3 regions of the Sporomusa sp. 246TCP1 genome follow, and region 3 is predicted to be linked to each of the others. Evidence: riboswitches for the same ligand, from Rfam matches in the RefSeq annotation. Region 3 holds a riboswitch; each other region holds the start of a gene.
What was found. Region 3 has a riboswitch for molybdenum cofactor ahead of AC1ECB_RS26880 (16S rRNA (guanine(527)-N(7))-methyltransferase RsmG). Riboswitches for the same ligand answer to the same signal wherever they lie in the genome.

Region 1: linked by a shared signal. The riboswitch ahead of AC1ECB_RS15830 (TonB-dependent siderophore receptor) and the one ahead of AC1ECB_RS26880 (16S rRNA (guanine(527)-N(7))-methyltransferase RsmG) in region 3 are both predicted to bind molybdenum cofactor.
Region 2: linked by a shared signal. The riboswitch ahead of fdhF (formate dehydrogenase subunit alpha) and the one ahead of AC1ECB_RS26880 (16S rRNA (guanine(527)-N(7))-methyltransferase RsmG) in region 3 are both predicted to bind molybdenum cofactor.

The regions. Positions count from the first base shown of each region.
Region 1 is NZ_CM170492.1:3,328,544-3,336,711, forward strand. It holds gene AC1ECB_RS15825 (16S rRNA (guanine(527)-N(7))-methyltransferase RsmG) at 110-766, opposite strand; gene AC1ECB_RS15830 (TonB-dependent siderophore receptor) at 857-3,169, opposite strand; molybdenum cofactor riboswitch at 3,349-3,465, opposite strand; gene AC1ECB_RS15835 (heavy-metal-associated domain-containing protein) at 3,566-3,775, opposite strand; gene AC1ECB_RS15840 (hypothetical protein) at 4,763-4,957, shown strand; gene AC1ECB_RS15845 (lasso peptide biosynthesis protein) at 5,149-5,625, shown strand; gene AC1ECB_RS15850 (asparagine synthase-related protein) at 5,630-7,339, shown strand; gene AC1ECB_RS15855 (hypothetical protein) at 7,332-7,589, shown strand; gene AC1ECB_RS15860 (hypothetical protein) at 7,695-7,856, shown strand; gene AC1ECB_RS15865 (ABC transporter transmembrane domain-containing protein) at 7,858-8,168, shown strand, end outside.
Region 2 is NZ_CM170492.1:4,299,507-4,307,674, forward strand. It holds gene cbiQ (cobalt ECF transporter T component CbiQ) at 1-35, shown strand, start outside; gene AC1ECB_RS20355 (energy-coupling factor ABC transporter ATP-binding protein) at 32-790, shown strand; gene fdhF (formate dehydrogenase subunit alpha) at 1,390-4,077, opposite strand; molybdenum cofactor riboswitch at 4,377-4,495, opposite strand; gene AC1ECB_RS20365 (class I SAM-dependent methyltransferase) at 5,003-5,776, opposite strand; gene gmd (GDP-mannose 4,6-dehydratase) at 6,071-7,159, shown strand; gene gmd (GDP-mannose 4,6-dehydratase) at 7,223-8,168, shown strand, end outside.
Region 3 is NZ_CM170492.1:5,675,876-5,684,043, forward strand. It holds gene AC1ECB_RS26860 (insulinase family protein) at 1-2,704, shown strand, start outside; gene AC1ECB_RS26865 (winged helix-turn-helix transcriptional regulator) at 2,848-3,297, opposite strand; gene AC1ECB_RS26870 (DUF134 domain-containing protein) at 3,406-3,855, opposite strand; gene AC1ECB_RS26875 (heavy-metal-associated domain-containing protein) at 4,228-4,428, shown strand; molybdenum cofactor riboswitch at 4,572-4,687, shown strand; gene AC1ECB_RS26880 (16S rRNA (guanine(527)-N(7))-methyltransferase RsmG) at 4,853-5,635, shown strand; gene AC1ECB_RS26885 (16S rRNA (guanine(527)-N(7))-methyltransferase RsmG) at 5,722-6,348, shown strand; gene AC1ECB_RS26890 (Rossmann-like domain-containing protein) at 6,493-7,224, shown strand; gene AC1ECB_RS26895 (16S rRNA (guanine(527)-N(7))-methyltransferase RsmG) at 7,360-7,992, shown strand; gene AC1ECB_RS26900 (TonB-dependent siderophore receptor) at 8,059-8,168, shown strand, end outside.

The sequences.
Region 1 (8,168 bases), 2.3 Mb from region 3:
ATTCCGCAAAGCACTATCGCCGTCTGGAGCGGGCTGTATGAAAACTAATTTCTAAGTTTTCATACAGCCCGCTGTTTGGTTCAATTAAAAGCCCAATTCAACTCGCTTGCTAAGCAGTTACACTTGTAAGCGGCATTTCCCTTACTTTTTTTACATAAACAAATATCCGGCCTTCGAGGTCCTGCTCCTTGACTTTGACCAACTCTCCCCCTACGGCGGCAACTTTCTCAGCGACCCCTTCCATTTCATGGCGGCGTTCAACCTCAAATTCAATGTAATGACCACCATGTTCAACAAATTGCAGGCCCAATTCAACCAACCGTTGGAGGGAATAGGAAAGGCCGCGCGACATGGACAACTGGTATTGTCCATGGTGTTCAGGCAAAATTGCGGCATCTTCGACCCGGCAATGAAGGTTCGTGACGTCGGCTAAATTCAGCCGTTCGACAACTTCCTGACGAAAGGACAGCCGGCCTTCTGAGGCATCCAGCATACATAGCTTAATATCTGGCCGTAATATTTTCAGCGGTATACCGGGAAATCCAGGTCCGGAAGCAATATCAATAACCCGGCAACCGACCGGAAAAATATCGGGCTCATAACAGCTAAGACAATCAATCATCGTACCAACCATAATATCCGCACTCCAGTTATGAATTCTGGCGTACAGCAGGTCATAGAAACAAGTCAATTCCTCCAATTGTTTATCACTAAGTTTGATGTTGTAATCCACAGCCATAGCGGCCAATTTCGGGTAAAAGTCCATTTTTTTCATCCTCTCAAGGCTAATATTGTTTTGTGGAAAAGGCTAATATTCACAACGTGCATATTAGCCCTTTTATACCACAGCAAAATGTTAGAAAAAACTCTTTTCAATGCGTAGAACAAAATTGCGTGGTGTTCCCGCCCAAACATTGTTTGCGCCGCCATAAGACCAATACTTCTTGTTGGTAATGTTATTGATATTTAAGGAATAGCGCCAATCTTTGGTCTTATAATAAATTACCGCGTCTAATACGGTATAACCGTCAATCGATCCGTACTTACTATTGTTTAAATGCAGCATACGCCGGCCAACATATGTCAGGCCGCCGCCAAAGCCCAAGCCTTTATGCGGCCCATCCAAAAACTCATAGGTAGTCCATAATTTATAAGAATTAAGCGGAACCATTGGAAATACATTTCCAGATAAGTAATAATCATCCTTGTATACACGAGCATCACAATGAGAGAAAGCCAGCAAAACATTCCAGCCGGGACGGATAACGTAAGAAGCATCCAAATCATAGCCTTTGCTGCCATATTCACCGATCTGGACATATTCTTCTGGCTCTGTGTCGGGTATACAATAAACCATATTCTGGCGTTTGATGTGGTAAGCTGAAAACGTAATACTGGCGCGATTACTCAGGTCTACCTTTAGACCACCCTCAATCTGATTCCCGGTTTCCGGCTTAAAGTAGAAAGTTTTGACGCCATTATCTTTGGGACTTACTGGGTTATAGGTAGTTGAATATCCGGTGAACCAGGTAACCCCCGGCGCTGCATCATAGGTTACTCCCAATCTACGGCTGTAGCCGGTGTTGTTGGGGTTACTATTGTAACTCCATTTTTGCCTGGTATAACTTATCCCGGCTGCCAGCTTAAGCTTGGGTGAAATCTCCAATATATCCGATAGATAACCGCCATTGCGATACTCAATACTGGGACTGGTCTTATGCCAACTATATTTTTCATCTCTTACCGGAGTACTCCAAACAGGGTTAAGTAGGGACATGTCCGGCATATTATAATCCCAATAGCAATAAGGTACTATATCGGTATATTTAGCCCAGGTATAGCCTAAAGTCAGGTCGTGCTTAAGCCCCAAAGCTTTAAACTTCCCATTAAGAGTAGTATCCCATGCTTTGGTATTATCTGACCACTCTTTACATACCCAATATTGCTCAATAGTAAGATTATTAATATTTACAGTACCACTGCTCTGATAATTGGATAAAGTCGACCGTTTGCTATAGCTCAAAGCCGAGCGAAGAGTCCAGATATCATTGAACTTGTGCTCGATCTGACCCGAAACACTACGTCCAATGTATTTGGTTTTGTTAGTCGGGCAGTTATAGTTCATATTATAAGGTATCAAGCCGATCGGATCCCTGATGGTTCCCGTAGCCGGCAGACTGCCGGCATCGCCGTAGTTTAGCCCGTCGTGATAATGATAACCCAATTCGAAGGTATAAGTGGTATCGTCACGTGGCTGGCCCTGCACAACAAAACTGCCGTCAAAGCGCTTAAATTTTACATCCCGCTGGAAAGAACGATAGTCAGCGTTTTGAATAATAGTTCGAGACAGCCATTTTTTATCTTCCGTCAGCGGCAGAGACATATCGATGTCCTGTGACTTACCGCCCCATGAACGAAAATCGGTACCGATGGTAAATTTATAAAAAGGCAGCGGCTTTTTGGTAATCATGTTAATCAGTCCGCCCGGCGAACCATTTCCGTAAAGTACCGCAGCAGGTCCCTTGAGCACCTCAATTCGGTCAATGTTCCCAGTCCATCCAGCAACGGTAGAACTAGTGTCCCATAACCCATTTACATAGAGGGCGGAGTCAAACGCACTTCCCCCAAAGCCTCGGATGGTATACAAATTGCCACCCCAATATTGTGGTTGCTTTCGGGTTGCAAATACTCCGGAGATATTAGTCAACACCTCATCAAGTGTGGTCGGCCGCTGCTCTTCTAGAATCTTTTGTCCCACAACGGTAATTGACTGCGGTAAATCCTTATTCTCTACATCCGACTTACTGCCAGAGGAGCTTTTGGTTACAGGGTACTCATTGACTCCTTCAGCATCGGGCTGCTGGCCTATAGTCAGTTTTTTCTTGTCCTTTTTCGCCTTGACCTCCACCTCAGCTATCGGAACATTCGCAGTCTGCGGCGCACTATTTGCTACGGTGGTTTGATTATCGGCTTTGCGCGCAGCCTGTTGGTCAGTCGCTTGCTCTTGTTCTTGGGCCTGATCTGATTGTTGTCCGGCAGCGGCAGTCTGAGTTTCTTCCGCTGGCACAGTTTTGACAGCCTCTTCCGCCACTGCTATGCCCGACATGCAGCAGGACAAAACAACAGCCAAAGTCAAAACGCCACCCCGCATTCGCTTTTTCTTTTTCATCTTTTCTCGCTCCTCCTTCTTCAAATTTTTTTAGCGCTCTACACCGGCATTGTTCTCACTATAACCCTTTTGTCTACCACTAGACAAAAACGAAAAAGATTGCCAGTCACCATCGGAAACGGCTTGGCAATCTTTTCGAATTAGTGCATAGGGGAACAAACAGACATAAAGCTTGCACTTGTCCGCTAAATTGCGCTCCTTTCCAAACGGGAGGCATAACCGTTTCCAATTATGCCCATAGGCCAACTACCATTCTTGTAGAGTGAGGTAATATTGGCTCGGAGTCTACTATTCCATTCAACATCAAAAGAACTTCAACATTTGCTAGCTGCTGGATTTGTGGCATTTGGAATAATTCAATATTGTATGCTCTGCTGTTGTTGAGAAAGGTATTCGTTAACCAACTACCTTAAACCCTAGATCTTCCACTGTTTTAACATACTCTGCATGACTTGCAGAGCCGGTTATAATTGCTTCTTTTTTCCCCAAATCAACACTCGCACTTGTAACTCCAGGCATTCCTTGAAGTGCTCTTTCCACTTTACCTTTACACATGCCGCACGACATGCCCTCAATTTTTAATACTGTTTGATCAGACTGGCTCATTGTTTTCACCTCCCTACAACTTTTTTATAATTGTCACCCGAAAAACGGATTTGACAATAAACAGTTATGTTGCTAAATTTACTGTATTTAAACAAATATCATATGACTTATTTTTACTTTGACTTCAATTATTTTTGTTTTTCTTAGCTTATTTTATATTATTTTGTAATTTTATTACAAGTAGGTATTTTTATGTAACATACTAATATAAAAATACCTACTTGGCATAAAGATGTGCATGCATAATGGCGAGACGTTTTACTTTTGGCATTATCCCAAAAAACAAAAGGTCTAGGCCCTAAGCGTCTAAAAGCTGAAAAGCCGGGCGATATTCCTAAAATCCGTAAACTCACTTACGCTCAAACAGTACGGATTTTTTAACGGAATACCGCCCGGCTTTTCTCCTGCGGAACGCTTTTTCCGGCAAAAGCCGGGGGTACGGGGTACGGGGTGCGGGGTACGGGGCACGGGGTCACCTGTGCCGGGTTTTGTACTTGACACCCCTTGTATTATAAAGCCTCCGCGACTCTCATATCTTAACATAAAATCTCATATAAAAATAAGAGCCGCAAGTGGATCAATAAATCGCTTAATAGAAATCGTATCGTTACGTGCGTGATAGAAAACTTATACTTGAACTTATATTCCTAGGTACTTTTGTATTAGTAGGTTATATAAAAATACCTACTTGTAACAAATTACCTTTTAATGTATTATTTGTTGTAAACACAAACAAATATAAACATGTTCAATAGCATAATTGATTTTGTTATGTTGGGTTAAATCTGTTATTGTTGCAAATCAATAGTTGTATCAAATTATTAGTAGCTTAATATATACAAGTTTTTAGAAGATTTTAGACCGCATAATAACTAGTTGTAGAAACCACTACAGTTCACAAGTTACAATTTTTCTTACTACTTATAAAATTAGGATAATTCTGCGATAAGCAGTGTTACCAAAAAATCTATGAAGGGAGGGAATAATGTGACAAAGCTGTTGTTTGAAGAACCTGAAATTACTAAAGTCGGTAAGATGGAAGAGTTAGTTGGTGGAGACGGGGACAGTGATAATGTAGACGGGAGTGGTTACTACACTTCTTCACAATGCAATAAAGATTGTCAGCAATATCCATGTCCAAATCCCCACAACTGTCCCTACGGTGACGCTCAGCCTTTATAAAGAGAGTTTTCGTCAAACTATTTTACTAGAGTCTGCATCGCACGGCACATGCTACCAGTAATCTCCGGCAGCATGTGCCATAATCAATTCGTCCCGTAGGTTCTCTTCGGGCAAATGGGGTTGGTAAAAAGTGCGCTATTTTAATCAGTTGTGGCTTTAATACCCTGTATTTTTGAAATGAGGTGGTTGACATGAAATATGCACAATTATTAATTACCGGTCAATCCACAATTATTGATGTACCGGCTATCAATTTTATTCTAAAAACCAGAATTCTTTTCACTACTCTCTACTTATTGCGCCTTTACAAAAAGAAAGGCGCTACCGAGGCCATTAATTTTTTAAAAAAAATACAACCTTACAGGAAATATAATTTTTCTAATGAAATTCAAGAGCATTTGTTTGCAAGAACTATTGTCTCTTGGACTCAAGTTTTCATTAATCTAATTCATAAAGAAGCCTTATGCCTAGAACGATCTATCGCGATTTGCGCGTCTTTAAGATACTTAGGGCTTCAATCACAAGTTATAATTGCCCGAAAAGCGACAATGAACGCTTCGCTGCGCTTCGAATTCCATGCTTGGGTTGAATTATGTTGTTTACCAATTAATGACGTACTACCGGCAAAAACCAAATTTACGGAAGTATACCGGATTCCCGAGAGGTGAAAAAATGAATTATTATGAAGATATTTACAATGAATATGATGTTATTTCCACTACTCCGACTCTTGATTTACAAGTAAAGGGAATGATTTGGTCTAGTTATACAAACCAAACAAAATCTCTTGTTCATTTACTAATTAATAAAGACAAAAAAAAAGCAGCAATTGAGTTGAAACAATTGTTTCAAAACGTAGGTTACTCTTGTCTAAAAGATATAGATGGAGCCTATGTAATGGGAATGCGGAGTATGGGAACACAGTATTTATATAAAAGTTTATTATGTAAAACCTCCTTGTATTATAGGATGATAGGTCATAAATTAATTTGGTCTACCAATCCACTAAAATTATTAGATGACTCAAAGTCGGCTTTGCAACAGGTGGATAGAGCTTCCTTATTATTAACGTGTTTGGGAGAATCGGTATTACCGGATAAATCTCATTTTATGGATATTTACCGCTTACCGGCAGGGCATCTTTTAATTTTTAAAGCCGGGAAAATAAATCATATCAGAATTGACAAGCTAACTGTAACCAATATAGTGAAAAAATCCGCTATATCTGATTATGCCGATCAAACCCGTCAAATATTACATGATACTTTAAAAAGACGAATTGGTTCATTAGGCAAAAATATCGGCGTTTTATTAAGCGGCGGGATAGATTCATCAGTTGCTCTTTATATGCTCAAGGAAGCAGGCGTAAATGTATCTGCATATCATTGGTCTTTTCCTAATATTAAATCCGCTGATGAATCTTATTACGCACGCATTGTAACCAATCATCTAAATGTTCCTTTGCATGAAATTGATGCAACTTTCTTAATTGAATCCAGTTTATATTTGAAAACAGACTGGGAATTTCAATTGCCGTACAATCATAGTTTTTATAGGTTGTTTGAAATAACAAGAGATCTATGCCTTTCTAATAATATCAATATTTTATCTGACGGAAGTCTGAGCGACGCCTTTTTTAGTATGAGAAAATCGGAATTTAAGCAAATCAGCTTCCGAGCGTTATTAAAAACATTATCCATGCGGGAAGCTATTATTTTTACCCGTGAAAAAATGGGTACTGTTTTCTGTGCAGATCAACCGAAGTGTTGTCAAAACATATTTCCCCGGATGTTATGGTATGAAAATTATTTAACTGATTCTGCAAAGAAATCAATTCAATATTATTATAAATCAGTAAAACCACCGACAGATCCCACCAATTTTTTTTACCGATGCTTTGATAATGAAACACATGCGGTTTTGGAATCGCATCTTTTTGAGTCTCATAGGATGAATATGTTTCATATTTTTGCAAGTCGGGAAATGATGGAATTTTCTTTGGCGTTGCCGTTGTGTTACCGTCTAATGCCTGTCGGCGGTCAATGGATAGAAAAACCAGTTTTACGATATGCCTTCATAGGCTTGTTACCCAAAGAAATTATTTCCCGAAACCATCGACAATTGCAAAACGCAATGGATGAAGAGTATGTAATAAAAAACTCAAAACAAATTGCTTCCTTATTATTGGATAATTCATTTTTATCAGCTTTTGGAATTATCGATTGTCAAAAACTTTCAGAAATGTTCACTAATAAACATTTAATCGCAAAGGCGGCTACCGGCCTTATATGTTGTTGCATGACCGAATTATGGTTAAAAAGTATATCTAATCATTTTAATTTAAATTCAGCAAATTCGGAAGCGAGGGCTATGCATGTTTAAATTGCGAAAAGAAATAAAAGTTTCCCGGTTATATGGTGATATGATGCTGTTAGATACTCGAAATGGAACATGCTTTAACATCAATAAAACTGGGCAAATATTTTGGGATGAATTGTTATCAGTTAATAATGAAGAAGAAATAATTATAAATATTTCCCGAAAAATTAATAGATCTTCTTCAGAACTAGTAAATATATCTCTTCGCCACTTTAAAGATGAATTGATCAAAAACGATTTAGTCGAAATATAAATAGTGGAGCAATTATATATCTTTTAGTAAACAAAAAATGAATATTTTGGTATTTCCGGCTTTATATTGCACAAATTACCGTTGCTTTTAGGCAGTGCGGTTGTTATGTTTATAGGAATCATGGTTAATTTAGGTTTTGCCTGGATATTAAAAATTGTTATTGATGAGGCAATCCCACAAAAACAGATAGCTACTCTTTTCTGGGCAATTATCGCCTTTAGTGCTGCTGCCGGTATTAGCCGCGCTCCTGACTTCAGTCGGCGATAGAATGACCGAAGATATCGGTTATAAATTTACTGATTTTCTCCGTCTGCAAATGTTCGAAAAAATCACTAGGATTTCTCCCATAACAATCAACGAGTTTAATTTGGGCGACCTTGTGGACCGATTTACCCGGTCTTTCGAAGATGCAAAGTACTTTGGTGAATATGGTGTCTGGTGGAGTTATGCTTATCGGTACCTTGGGTGTTATGCTAGCTTCAAATTGGAAATTAACGGTAATTTTATTAATTGTGATATTGGTTTTGATTATTGCTTCAAAGACTCTGCAGGCAAAACTCCAGCAAGAATCGAAGCAGC
Region 2 (8,168 bases), 1.4 Mb from region 3:
TGCTAGGTAAATTACTCTTGGGGGTTTTCCAATGAGCCATCATATTGTCGAACTAAAAGATGTAACCTATACCTATCCTGATCAAACAGAAGCCCTTCGTGGCCTGTCTGTCCGTATTACCCACGGCGAGTCAGTTGCCATCGTCGGCGCCAACGGCTCAGGAAAAACCACCTTGCTTTCCCATCTGATTGGAGTACTTTTTCCCACTAGCGGCTCAATCAATATCGGCGGTTATCCAGTAACGAAAAAAACCTTACCCCATGTGCGCCGCGCCGTCGGTATGGTGTTCCAAAATTCCGATGACCAGCTATTTATGCCTACAGTATATGACGATGTTGCCTTCGGTCCCCTGAACCTGGGGCTCCCCCCCGAAGAAGTTGATGCCCGCGTAATAGCTTCCCTAACTACAGTAGGAGCATTACATCTTAAGGATCGCACGCCTTACCGGCTATCAGGCGGTCAAAAACGTTCAGTAGCTATTGCCACTGTCCTGGCCATGGACCCTTGCATTTTAGTCATGGATGAGCCTACCGCCGGCCTGGACCCGGCCGCACGACGCCAACTTATCAACTTGCTTAAAACCTTTGAGCATACAAAGATTATTGCTACCCATGACCTGGATCTGGTTTTAGACCTCTGTGCCCGTACAGTCGTGTTAAATGCCGGTACAGTCATTGCTGACGGCCCCACGTTGGACATCTTCAACAATGAAGAACTTCTCAATGAAGCGCATTTAGAAAAACCTTTCCGCATGCAAGGCTGCCCTATCTGTCATCCGCCAAAACAGTAAACTGGTTTAATAAGGCTAAATAATGAAAAAACCCCATCATAGAATTTCGGTATATTCCAAAATTCAATGATGGGGTTTTTTTGTGTTGCATACTCGACACGGCCAGTGACAGACCCCGAACCTAATGTTCATTCTGCCACCGAACGGCTATGTATACTTAATTCATGTATTCATTATAACATCTGTGTATACAAAAATCAATCTAAATCTTTGGGCAGATGCGAACTGAAATTTTTCCTTAAAATACAAAAACCGCCCACTGTACTTGAGTAGTTTTGGTACAACCAAAACTACTCAATTTTCATGTTATACCCAAATAGAACAGGTACTACTTTAGAGCCGGCTTTGTTAGCAAATCAGCAGGTTGAACTGTCATCACCAATGCAGCTAAATAATAGGATAATTATAATGATTATTATGACCCAACTATTGCCGCCATGGCCACCACAACCTTTACCAAAACCAAAACCCATATATATATATACCTCCTTTATTATGTAGTGGGGAGATATTATATACTATGATACCGGCGAGATTTTGCTACTAGTTTCGCTTTATTATAAGAGGATCATATCCCACGCTGGGGCTTAACTGTATTATTACACTGCAGTTTTTTCAACTTTTACCGCACATACTTTATATTCATAAGTTTTTGTAACTTTATCACCGCAACCCATGGTGACCTCATTAGTAGGACATGCGTGGTAATGGAAAGACATCCAGATTCCACCAGGCAATACGTCAGTAGTTACCCAAGCTCTAGCTTGTACTGTACCTCTGCGCGATGTGACTGTGATAAAATCCTGATCAGCAATATTTAGACGTTTCGCATCATCAGGATGAATCATAGCACGTTCTTCAGGGCGGTATTCTGTCAGATGTTTGGAATAACCAGCCGTAGTTAAACAATAATGATAAAGAATACGTCCCGTAGTAAGCATGAAAGGATATTCAGCATCTGGCAATTCAGCAGGCGGCTGATGTTCGATAGCTTTAAACACACCTTTCCCACAGGCAAATTTGCCATCGACATGGAGATACTGACTGCCCGGATGTTCTTTATCCGGTACTGGCCATTGCAATCCGTTCTCATCAATACGCTCAAAGGACAGACCGGCGAACATCGGACTTAATGAAGCCATTTCATCCATAATTTCACTGGGGTGGCTGTAGGACATCGGATATCCCATTTTGTTTGACAAGTCTCTTATAATTTGCCAGTCAGGGCGACTGTTGCCGATAGGCTCAATTGCTTGGCGAACTCGCTGCACACGGCGTTCACAGTTGGTGAATGAGCCATCTTTTTCAGCAAAAGAAGCTGCTGGAAGTATGACATCAGCCAATTTTCCCGTCTCAGTCATAAAAATGTTTTGCACTACCAGAAATTCAAGATGCTCAAAACCTTTTCGTACATGGTGGGCATCGCCATCCGACCGTATCGGGTCTTCCCCCATAACATACATAGCTTTCAGTTTACCAGCAATAGAGGCATCAAACATATCAGGCATCATCAGACCGACTTTATCTGACAATTTTACACCCCATGCTTTTTCAAATTTTTCCCGTACTGCTGCATTTGTGACGGACTGATAACCGGAATAAACATTAGGTAAAGCCCCCATATCACAAGAACCCTGTACATTATTCTGTCCACGCATCGGGTTTACACCTGAATAAAGTTTACCCACATTGCCAGTTAACATGGCTAAGTTAGCCAAGCTCATAACGTTATCAGTACCACAAATATGTTCGGTAATACCAAGTGTATAGAATATGGATGCCCGTTCAGCAGTTGCATAAATTTTGGCTGCCTCCATCAGTAAATGCTTCGGCACACCAGTTATATCTTCCACATATTCCGGGGTATATTTCTCAAGGACATCTGCCATTTTATCAAAATCAGTTGTACAAGAATTAATAAAATTCTGATCATGCCAACCAGCTTTGAGAATAATACGCATCATGCCATTAATAAGAGCTATATCCGTACCTGGCCTTAGTTGCATCCACACATGGGCTTTACCTGCCAGTTCGATCCTGCGTGGGTCGGCAACAATCAATGTAGCACCGTTACGCAGAGCTTGACGTATTTTAGCGCCAATCACCGGGTGAGCTTCTGTAGGATTACCGCCGATCAAAAATATCACTTTACATTGAGGCGCTTCATTAATAGAGTTGGTCATTGCGCCAGAACCAAATGAAGCTGCCAGACCGGCCACAGTAGGAGCGTGGCAGATACGGGCGCAATGATCAACATTGTTCGTACCAATAACTGCGCGCATAAACTTTTGCATGATATAGTTTTCTTCATTTACACACCGGGCTGAACTGACAGCCGCCAGCGCATCGCTGCCATACGTATTTTTTATTTCCTTAAATTTAGTAGAAATTAAATCAAGCGCTTCCTCCCAGGATGCTTCCACGAATTCGCCATTTTTCTTTATTAACGGTGTGGTCAAACGCTCAGGACTATGAACATAATCGGTTCCAAAACGTCCTTTTACACAGGTTAGTCGTCCATTGACCACACTTGTCAGGTTGGAAGTCACGCCAATTAATTTACCGTCTTTGACATTTAGATCATAATTGCAACCAACGCCGCAGAAAGGACAGGTTGTTTTAACCTTTTTATCCGGCTTCCCTACGCCGTTCATTGGCTTTTCTGTTAAAGCACCTACTGGGCAAGCAGATACGCAAGTGCCGCAAAATACACAATTGGAAGAGTCAATCATATCGGTATCAAAAGCTGGCGCTACCTTGGTATTAAAACCACGTTCAGTCCACTCTAACGTGTTACAACACTGCATTTCCTTACAAACACGTACACAGCGTCCACACAGGATACACTTATTGCTGTCCCTAATGATGAAAGGGTTGCTGTCATCAATGGCAAATTGGCGTCGTTCGCCTTCAGCTTTAATTTGTCTAACACCAAATGCGCTTGCTAAAGCTTGCAATTCACAATCCAGATTACGCTGGCAGGAAAGACATTCTTGGGGATGATTTGCCAGCATCAGTTCGATGACACTTTTTCTCGCTTCACGAATAGCAGGAGTATTAGTGCGCACAATCATTCCTTCGGCTACAGGATAAGTACAGGCCGTAACTAATCCCCGTGCGCCTTCAACTTCAACAACACATACCCGGCATGACCCTTCCGGAGTTAAATCGGCGAGATGACATAAAGTTGGAATGGTAACACCCGCTTCACGCGAAGCTTCTAAAATCGTGGACCCCTTACATGTTTGCACTGTCTGACCATCGACAGTAATGGAAATCATTTCCATTATAGATATCACTCTCCTTAAAATTTATATAATAATTGCATATCTCCTAGAGTGTACAAGTGCCCTAGTGAGATAAAGCAAGTTATTCGAACTTTGAAAGAGATTTGACCTTCCATAAGGCTCCTATAGACAGTAGGTAAAATAGGCAAACAAAAACCACCCGCAGCAAGGAGCCTAACTATTAAGTAATTATCCAGGAATATTCTCCACGCATAGTGAAAAATACCACTACTGCCACCTGCTTGTATACGTTTATAAAGTATAACTTTACAGGATAGACATAAAGGTAGGGTTGCTCCTGGAAATTACAATAACACTCCTTTACCAACGGGAGGCGTAACAGTTTCCCACTACCCCTGCGGTCATCAAATCATGCTCTTGCAAGTTTAGATAAGACAACTCGGAGGTATCCGCATTTCCATATATTTTATTTATATTTGTTATATTATTTTTCTATATATATATTTTTTATATTGATTATATTATTTTTATTTATATTCTTTTTGTAAATATTCAATATAATTTTTAAAATTCCTGCATATTATGTGAAAATAAATACAAATATTTTGAATTCTAGTCCAAAATAACGCCAGGATATCATTAATAGCTTGACAATTCGCCAAAGAAAAAGCTGCCACACTAAGTTACTTAGTGCGACAGCTTTTATTTGTAAGTATTGACTTAATTAAATATAGGCTTAACAGCTTAAACTATCGTCATCACCGCAGCAGCATAACAGTAAAATTATGATGATGATGATCACAACCCACGAACTTCCACCACGGCCATGGCTACCACAACCGCCAAAACCAAATCCCATTTTATATTCCCTCCTTCAGCTTAGCTATCCATATAGGGGTTTATTCAATGTATAGTATGCTGGTAGCTATTATTTAGTTACTGCTGTAGTGTTTGTTTTCTTTTTTCACCTATCCTTATTTAAATAACTGCAAGTGCATCTTACTGATTCGCTACCTCTTATTGGCATACCGGCAGTAGAAATAACTCTTCTTCCCGCAAATTTTTTAGATATCTTTTGAAATAGATAAATAGTAAATTGCCCTTCTACATCTTTTTTCAAATCCATCTCTTGATTTGAAAGTAGTGTTCCCTGAGTATATCCATCTACAAATGTATAAACATTTTGTCCATACCATGATAATAAATCCATCCCTTTTTGAGTGATTTTCTCTATTGCATGCTTATGAAGATAATGCCTGATATGAAATTTGTTAGGATTTTTGTCAAGTGATTGAATTGCTTCATTAGGAGTCGATATAAATAACAAGCCGCTTGGCTTGATACTTTTAATTATTTCCTCTAGTAAACTATCGTCATCCTCTACGTGTTCTAATGATTCAAAGCATGTAATCGCATCATACGCTTGAGTAGGAAGAACAAACGGAAATAATTTGTAGCAAAAAAAAATATTAGGTAGAATATAATGCTCATTTGCGAAATCAATTGCCTCTCTAGAACCGTCTATACCATAAACAACCACTGTGCCTTTTAAGCTATTCCCTAAATGAAAAGCACCATATCCTGTCCCTGTAAATACATCTAAAATTGATAAACTTCTCTTTTTAATTTTTCTAATTGTTTCACCAGCAAAAATATATCTTGCTAAATGGTCATACCTAATTTCATCAAGTGTTACGCCAGTTTGGCGCTCGCCACTATACAATGAATAATCTTTCACTACTAAACATCCTCCATCATCAACATTGGGGCAACTATACATTTTATAGTATTCATACCTAGATCGATATGTAACAATGGTAAATAAACATAATGCCAAAAGCCCCGGATAGCGTGGGGCTTTTGGCATTATGTTTATGTAATTCAGTTGTTATCTTTATACGCTCTCTTGCTATGTAACACTCACTTAGCCTAAATCATATAGTATAAATGAAATTACTTTTAGTGGAGTAATGACTTTATTACTAATGCGGCCGTATTAGTCCTACTCCTAGAAAAAGAAGGGAGGTATTTTGTGCAAAAGGTTGCGTTGATTACCGGAATCACTGGGCAGGATGGAGCTTACCTGGCTGAGTTTTTGTTAACTAAAGGATATTATGTACATGGAATAAAACGCAGAAGCTCTCAGTCTAATACTGATCGGATTGATCATTTATATAAAGACATTCACGAAAATGATATTCGTTTTTTTCTCCACTATGGTGATCTTACCGACTCTACAAATTTAATTCGTATCATTCAACAAGTTCAACCTGATGAAATTTACAACCTGGCTGCGCAAAGTCACGTCCAAGTTTCATTTGAAACTCCGGAATATACAGCTAATGCCGATGCTGTTGGAACTTTAAGGCTACTCGAGGCCATTCGAATCCTCGGATTAACAACAAAGACCCGGATATATCAAGCATCCACTAGTGAGTTATTTGGGAAGGTACAAGAAACACCCCAAAAAGAGACGACCCCTTTTTATCCGCGTAGTCCATATGCCGTCGCTAAAATTTACGCTTACTGGATAACAGTAAACTATCGGGAAGCTCACGGGATATACGCATGTAATGGTATTTTATTTAATCATGAATCCCCTATCCGCGGCGAGTCCTTTGTAACCCGTAAAATCACCAAGGCAGCAGCACGCATTAAACTTGGCTCACAAGAAAGCTTATATCTTGGTAATCTTGATGCCAAGCGAGACTGGGGCTATGCCGGTGACTATGTAAAAGCTATGTGGCTGATGCTTCAACAAGAGCAGCCGGAGGATTATGTTATTGCCACAGGCAAGTCTCATTCGGTACGAGAGTTTGTAGAGTTAGCGTTTAAAAATGCCGGCATTACTATTGTATGGCGTGGCACCGGATTAGAAGAAAAAGGAATCGATCCGGCTAGCGGCAAGGAACTTGTCCATATAGACCCTCGCTATTTTAGACCAGCCGAAGTGAATCTTTTACTAGGTGATCCGACCAAAGCAAAAGAAAAATTAGGCTGGACATCGGAAACCAGCTTCGAAAAGCTTGTAAGTATGATGGTTACTGAAGATCTAAAAAATGCCGAGCGGGATTTATTATGCAAGAGAAACGGTTTCAAAGTTAGTAATTGGAGCGAGTAAGAACAGTGCTATCAGCAAAGTATGAAGTTACTCCTGTCGAGTAAAAAAGAAAGGAGGTATTTTGTGCAAAAGGTTGCGTTAATTACCGGTATCACTGGCCAGGATGGAGCTTACTTAGCTAAGCTTCTGTTAGATAAAGGATATTATGTGCATGGAATAAAACGCAGAAGCTCTCAATTTAGCACAGATCGGACTAATCACGTATATAACGGCATTAACGATACTGATATTCGTTTTTCTCTTCATTATGGTAATCTCACCGATTCTATAAATTTAATTCGTATCATTCAACAAGTTCAACCTGATGAAATTTACAACCTAGCTGCGCAAAGTCACGTACAAGTTTCATCTGAAACACCAGAAGATATAGCTAATGCTGATGCTATCGGCACCTTAAGACTACTTGAGGCCATCCGAATCCTCGGATTGACAGCAAAAACCCGTTTTTTTCAAGCATCCACTAGTGAGTTATTTGGCAAGGTGCAAGTAACGCCGCAAAAGGAGACGACACCTTTTTATCCTCGTAGTCTATATGCCGCAGCTAAAATATACAGTTACTGGATAACAGTTAATTATCGGGAAGCTTACGGGATATACGCATGTAATGGTATTTTATTTAATCATGAGTCCCCTATCCGCGGCGAGTCCTTTGTAACCCGTAAAATCACCAGGGCAGCAGCACGCATTAAGCTTGGCTCACAAGAAAGCTTATATCTTGGAAATCTTGATGCCAAACGAGACTGGGGCTATGCCGGTGACTATGTAAAAGCTATGTGGCTGATGCTTCAGCAAGAGCAGCCGGAGGATTATGTTATTGCCACAGGCAAGGCTCATTCGGTACGAGAATTCGTAGAGTTAGCGTTTAAAAATGCCGGCATTACTATTGTATGGCGTGGCACCGGTTTGGAAGAGAAGGGAATAGAGCCGGCTAGCGGCAAGGAACTTGTCCATATAGACCCTCGCTATTTTAGACCAAATGAAGTATATCTTTTACTAGGTGATCCGGCCA
Region 3 (8,168 bases):
TGTCCTTTGTGGTTCGCGTAAATTTCCTACAAAAGAACCATTTGTTGAACTTGTAAAAGGCTCGCTGAATACTTTTATTAATGCCATGACATTTGCTGATAAAACTATGTATCCTGTTGCAAGTCGCAATAGCAAAGACTTTCGTAATCTTATGGATGTTTATCTTGATGCTGTGTTTTATCCTAACATTGAAAAATATCCGGAGATTATGATGCAAGAAGGCTGGCATTATGAACTGAAAAATGCCGCAGATGAGTTAACATATAAAGGCGTAGTCTACAATGAAATGAAAGGCGCGTTTTCATCGCCTGATGCTATTCTTGGAAGAAAGATTCAAGAAGCGCTATTTCCTGAATCACCTTATGGTGTAGAGTCCGGTGGTGATCCTGATTGTATTCCTGACTTAACACAGCAAGATTTCGTTGACTTTCATAAAAAATATTATCATCCGTCAAATAGTTATATTTTTTTATATGGAGATCTGGATATTGACGAAGAGTTAGCATTTATTGATAAAGAATATTTAAGCAATTTTGATAAGATAACGGTAGATTCGGCAATAAAAAAACAATTGCCGTTTACTCATACTAAAGATTGCACTTATGTATATCCCATTTCACCCAATGAAAAGCAGTCGGATAAGACGTTCCTTAGTTTAAACTTTGTTATTGGTGAAGTTACGGATGCTGAAGCAATCCTAGCTTTTAAAATTCTTAATCATTTACTTTTGTCCACTCCGGCGGCACCGTTAAAGAAAGCTTTGATTGAAGCGGGTATTGGCAAGGATGTATTTGGCCGGTTTAATCGAAAGATTCTCCAACCGGTATTTACTGTTGGTGTACGTGGTGCCAATGAAAACCAGAAGGATGATTTTGTTAAGGTGGTTTACAAGACACTGCGGCAGTTATGTATGAAGGGTATTGATAAAAAATTCTTGGAGGCATCAGTTAACATCCATGAATTTCACTTGCGTGCAGATGATTTCGGCAATAAAGGCCTGGGGTATAATTTTGATTGTATGGATAGTTGGCTGTATGATCAAAACCCGCTGATTCATTTGGAATATGAAGCTCCTTTAGCGAAAATTAAACAAGGTTTAACTTCTAACTATTTCGAAAATATGATAGAACAACGGCTTTTAGATAATGCCCATCAGGCAATCGTTGTATTAAAACCAGAACAAGGGTTAGCTGAAGCAAAGAATGGTCAGTTAAAGCAGCAGCTTGCCGAATACAAATCCAAACTGTCAGCAGCGGAAATCCAAGCTATTGTGAATCAAACTGCAAAATTAAAGAAACGGCAGACTACCCCGGATTCAGCTGAGCAATTGGAAACCATACCTTTGCTTAAGCTTAGTGACATTTCTCCAAAAGTTGAAAAGCTGCCACTGGAAGAAAGACAGGAAGCGGGCCTAAAGGTGCTATTCCATTCCTTATTTACTAACCGCATCGCCTATGTTAATTTGTATTTTGACACTGCCGTTGTGCCGCAGGAATTGCTTCCTTACTTAGTTTTACTTGAACGGGTGCTTGGCGAAGTGGATACCGAAAAATACAGTTATAGTGAACTAACTAATGAAATTAATATTCATACCGGAGGAATCCATTCTTCTTCAGTAGTCTACTCGGAAAAAAATGACGATACCTTGTTTTATCCGAAATTTATAGTGAGATCAAGGGTACTTGTTGCTAAACTGCCGGAACTTATGTCACTACTTGGTGAAATTCTTGGTCATAGTAAATTTAATGATAAAAAGCGGCTTAAAGAACTGGTCTCTGAGATAAAATCTAAATGTGCTGCGAGTATTTTGCGAGGAGGCCAAGCTATTTCGTTAACCCGGGTATTGTCTTATATTTCGCCGGTAGCGAAATGTAAGGAACTTAGTTATTTATCATTTTATTATTTTGTTACAAAGCTGGAAGAAAACTTTGAACAGGAATTTGAAAATATTCAGTTTAATTTACAGCAGGTTGCCGACTTACTATTTACCAAGCAAGGTCTGTTACTGAGTATAACTGCTGATTCGGGTGATTATGCAGAAATTATTAAAAATTTACCGATATTGGCCGGACAGCTTAAACAAGCCAAATCTCTTCCAGGCACTTATGAGTTCTGTTTTGCCGCCAAAAATGAAGGTTTAATGACTTCGTCTAAGGTACAATATGTTGCTAAAGGCTATAATTTCCGTCGGCTTGGCTTTGAATATCATGGTGGTCTAAAAGTAGTAGAAACAATTATGCGCTATGGGTATCTGTGGAATCGAATTAGGGTACAGGGTGGTGCATATGGCGCTTTTGCCCGCTTTGAACGCAACGGTAATATGGTGTTTGGTTCTTATCGCGATCCTAATTTACAAGATACTGTAGCTGTTTATGATGAAGCTGCCGGCTTTTTAGAATCATTCACAGTAAGTGACCGGGAAATGACTAAATATATTATTGGCACAATTAGTGATTTGGATAGTCCGTTGACTGCCTCGATGAAGGGAACGCGGGCAGTTGAAAACTATTTGCAGCATATTACTCAGCAGGACTTAGAACAGGAGCGGCAGCAGATCCTTAATATTACTCCGCAACAGGTTAGACAACTGGCACCGCTAGTTTCGGAGTGTATGAAGCAGAATTATGTATGCGTTCTTGGCGGGGAAGAAAAAATTCAACAAAGTAAAGACTTGTTTACTAATTTAATACGTATTTTTGAGTAAAGAAAAGAAAGGTTGATGTTTGTTTTCATTTGTGTTGATCTCTGTGAACATCAGCTGATTGTATAAACAAATTCGATTAGTCCACTTTTTTAGACAAAGGCCTTCCAGCTTGGTGAAAAACTGGAAGGTCTTTGTTTATCCAGTTATTTCTCCGTGCTGTCACAATCGCATTTATCGCCGCAAATGCAATAGTCACCACAGTGGCAGCTCTGTATTATTGGAGCAGAATCTTTACCAGCGGCTAATTCATCAGCTAAAGCTTGTATGCTTGTATTGTAGTTGTTTATCCAGCTAAAAACGCTTACTAATACTGGTACAATATTTTTGCCAATGCTGGTTAATGAATATTCAACTCTCAGAGGGAGTTCATTATATACTTCACGATGTATTAGTTTATCCCGCTCAAGCTCTCGCAGTTGGTGGGTCAGGATTGGCTGCGAAATATTAGGCAGTTGTTTTTGCAGGACACCGAATCGTTTTATTCCTTCGCTTAATCGCCATAATATCACTAGCTTCCATTTACCGCCGAGCAATCGTTGGACAAGGGCAATTTGAGTAGAAGTTACGGGGCATAATCGTTGAGGTTTTGTCATAATTGTTTACACTCCTTTTCTAATGGATACTTTTTCAATATAACTACCATTTATCATTGATTTTGAAATAATTGCGTGAGATATATTTCATAATTAGCGCAAAAATTTTTATTCATCTTGATGTATAACAATTAAAGCATGACACGCAGGACATGTTACCTCACAGCAATGTTTCTCACAACAACGTTGTCTGGTGCAATGCGGTAATGTCCACTTGTGGCCGCAGGTTTGGCAGGTAAAATAGCGTAGGTCAGTTTGGCATTTGTGAGCAATTCGAAAAGTGCCGCCGTCAACACGCAATGCCTGGCCCCGCCATAATGCAGCTGCTATTTTTTGGTGCGCCGCATTAACAATACGATTAAAGGTAGAGCGGGATACTTCCATGCGTTCAGCAGCAGCTAATTGATCAAGTAGTTCAATATCTGCTAAGCGAATGGCTTCCATTTCTTCAATTTTTAAGGTAATTTCATCTTGTTTGCAACAGGGAATTCCTGCAGGCTTGTAAAGGGTAACAGGTGGTAATTGTTCAATGCGACGTTCTTTATGTGGACGAATCATAATATCCTTTCAAATTAGAACTATAAATGTTGGACAAGGAAAACTTGAATAGAAGTTACGGGGCATAATCGTAACGAAGTTTTGTCGTCATTGTTTACACTCCTTTTTTAATAGGTATTTTTATATTACTAGCTTACATAAAAATACCTAATTGCAATTAAATACATTTAAGTATATTATTTAATAAAAACAAACAAATGTAAATACACATAAGCAAAAACTTTGTATATTTTTATTAGTTTTTGTTATATTTAATGTTGCTAAAATATAATGTAAAATGCTGTTTACCAAAAATGGTATGGTTTTATAAAAAAGCTTAGCAATAACTACTTGTTATATCTAAATTTTACAGAATGGAAAGGGGGTGAGAAAATGAGTCAAACAGTCTTAAAAATTGAAGGCATGTCATGCGGTATGTGTAAAGGCAAGGTAGAAAAAGCACTTAAAGATCTGTCTGGAGTTACAGGTGTAACTGTTGATTTAGGAAACAAGGAAGCGGTTATAACTGGTTCCGCAGATCGTGCTGAGTATGTAAAGACGGTAGAGGGACTTGGATTTAAAGTTGTCGGTTAAGATCTACGTATAGTTTTTTGGTTTAAGCCAAACCGGCGTTCGTTTGAACGCCCGGCTTGACTTAGATCAGATTTCATGATTGTAGTTAGGGTAATTAAGCAATAGCAAAAAATGATGACAATCCCAAAGTAAGATTAAATATATTGAATATAAAATTCCGAGCTAAATTGCCTAAACTGAAAAGAATGGCAACTAGCCAATGGGTATAGCGGGAAACTACTTTACCTCCCATTTGGAAAGGAATGTAATTTTAGAGATAAGTGCAAGAACATCTATTGTATGGTTATGTGTATATTGCATTATTTAATTCTGAAATTGCCACGCCATTCCTTATGGCTTATGGCAATTTCTTTATGTATTAGACCAAAACGTTGGAATGACGGTCAGTGTTTATCAAAGCAGGCCAATGGGAGGACTGGAATAAATGGATTTTCGCGCAAAATTAGCTGCGATGGCTGTGAAATATAATATCAAACTTAGTGATAAGCAATTGGAGGAGTTGACTTGTTACTATGAAATTTTGCAGGCCAGAGGTTACATTCAAAACGCAGACACAACTATCGGGATTATTATTGATTGTCTTGCGTGTTATGATCCGGCGGTCTTCCCTGTTGGCTGCCGGATTGTCGATGTGGGAACGGGAACGGGGTTTCCTGGTCTGTTGCTAAAAATATTGCGGCCTGATGTCGAGATCTGCTTGCTTGATTGGTCGAACAAGCGGTTGCCGCTTTTGCGGGAGGTGGTTGACCGGCTGGGATTGCTGGGCGTTACGGTGGTTCATGCCTGGGCCGAGGATGCCGGTCAATGCCGGGAACACCGGGAACAATACCAGGTCGCACTCTCACGTGGCATCCCCTCTTCGCTTACTGTTCTGCTGGAGTTATGTTTGCCCTTGGTTTGTCCCGGCGGTTATTATATTGCCTTCAAAAGTGAAAATTATCAGGAGCAAGTCGCGGCAGCCGCCGCGCGTATCGTCATGTTAGGTGGAGAATTAGCCAAGACCAAATCTGTGCAGCTTACCAATCAGGATAACAGCCAGGCGCTTGTTTATATAAAAAAGGTGAGATCAACACCGGCCGAATATCCCCGGTCTTGTCTGTGCAATTATGTTGAAACGGTCGAGGAGCAACAAGAACTTGTCCGGCGCTTACGAAATTTGGCCGAATGCCTGCCTGACCGGAGTAGTAAGTATACATATTCATTATAAGAACAAGAATATCGGGCTAACATGTGCGCAAAAGGGCACATGTTGGTCCGGCTATTGTCTTATTTAGCGATAGGAGGAATGAACCAATGGATTTTAATGCGGCATTGGCTACTATGGCCGAAGAATACAACATTAAGCTTAGTGATAAACAGTTAGAAAAATTGACTTGTTACTATGAAATGCTGAGGGACAGAGATTATATCCGAAACGCCGAAATAACGGTAGGTACAATGATTGATTGTCTTTCCTGTTATGATGTTACGATGTTTCCGGTTGGTTGCCGGGTTATTGATGTGGCTGCCGGACCTGGATTTCCCGGCATACCGCTAAAAATATTGCGGCCGGATAGTAAGCTTTGTTTGCTTGATGCCTCAGATTATCGGCTGGAATTTTGGCGGGAAGTTGTCGATCAACTGAAGTTATCTGACGTTACACTGGTTCATGCTCCGGTTGAGGAAGCCATACTTATGCCAGAGCATCGTGAACAATATCAGGTTGCCGTATCGCGTGGCCTTTCCTTTTCGCTCAGCAAATTGGTTGAGTTATGTCTGCAATTGGTCAAGCCGGACGGTCATTATATTCAGTTTGAGGTCGAGCGCCGCAAAGAAGTGCCGGATGCAGCCGCAAAAGTTGCCGCCGGGGGCGGACAATTAGTTAAAACTGTGACGCAAGAACTTGAAAAACGTACATTTGTCTATGTAAAAAAGGGATAAAGCCGGTGTAAATATTCAGATAATTTTTGTAGCTCCGGATGGCGATAGTTCATTTTGGAAGCCACTGCGTTCGAAAATCATAATTACAGCGAAATGATATAAAGAAAAGTTTTACTACCATAAACTAAAGGGAGATGGCAACAAATGTCATTATTGGAAACGGCCCAAGTGCGGCTTGCTAAGATTGCAGCGGAAAACGGCTGGAGCGAACAAGAAAAAGTTTTAATTGTTTCGGCGCGGGACCTTACCCCGGAAGAAGCGATCGGTAAACCTGACCGTGATGATTATCCTTTACTTAACGGGAAAGAAGTTATGCTGGAATCGCGTCTGGGCGAGGGAATCGGCCAGGCGTTTACCGATCAGCCGGGACGCTGGGAAGGGACGCTGGGTAATGTACTAAATCTGAAACTGGATACGAATTTTCGCCGGGCGATTTTTGTAGCGACATTAAATGCCCTAATGCGCAGCTTAAACCAGGTGGAAGCGACAATTCATTGCAAAGATGCAGAACCTGCGCAATGTGCCCAAAAACTGCCGGAATATATTCGCGAAAAATATGGCAACCCCAAAATCGCTTTTATCGGTTTTCAGCCGGCCATGATCCAGTCTTTGAACGAGGCCGGATTTGAACTACGGGCAAGTGATCTTAATCCGGACAATATCGGCCAAATTCGATGCGGCACGCGAATCTACGATGCGGCCTTGAATGCGGAGCATGCCCGCTGGGCAGATATCGTGCTCAGCACCGGCAGTGTGCTGGTTAACGACACGTATCATGAACTTCAGCAAGGAAAACCGGTGATTTATTTCGGTGTAACTGTAGCCGGGTTGGCCGCGATGTTCAATTTGCCGCGGATTTGTTTTTGCGGACACTGATAATCTTACAGATTAATTATTATGGTGGAGCTGTAAATGTATCCAATTACTTTTTAATTGCATCACCTGGACAAGGTTATAAATTAATAACGAAAAAATTGCGGCTGAAAAATTAACAGAGGGAGAATGAAATATATGACTTTAAGTGCGGAATTGACTACGATGTCGGCAAAAAATAACATAATACTCAGCGGCAAACAATTGGAAGACTTAAATTGTTACTACGAGATGTTAAAAGCCCGGGAGTATATTCGGGATGCCGACATAACAATAAGGACCATTATTGATTGTCTTTCCTGCTATGATCCGTTGGTCTTTCCTATCGGCGGTAAGGTTATTGATATTGCTTCCGGGGCGGGATTTCCCGGCATACCGCTGAAAATACTGCGACCGGATATAAAGCTTTGCATGCTTGACGCCTCAGATAGCCGGCTGTCTTTTCGACAGGAAGTTATCGATCAACTTAAGCTTAGCGAAGTTACAACAATTCATTGCCGGGTTGAGGATGCGGCAACTATGCCGGAACACCAGGGACAATATCAGGTTGCCTTGTCGCGCGGACTTTCTTTTCATTTGAGCAAATTGGTGGAGTCATGTCTCCCCTTGGTTAAGCCCGGCGGCTATTATATCGCGTTTGAGTTTGAACGTACGAAAGGCGAAGTGCCGGAAGCCGCAGCCACTATTGCGGCGATGGGTGGTGAATTGGCCAAAACCGTGGCCCGGGAAATTGAAAAAAGGGTATTTGTTTATGTAAAAAAAGTAAGGTAGACAATAAATTAAAAAGCCTGAGGCATCTTAGTCCGGGCTAAAAATAATAGGAGATGGTGGAGAGGGATGAACAAGACAAAAAAGATAATGCGAAAGCGGGTAGGGGCCATGGCGCTGGCGCTTGCTATGTCCTGCTGGCTGCCAGGAATGGCTCTTGCAGAGGAGAACAGCGATTC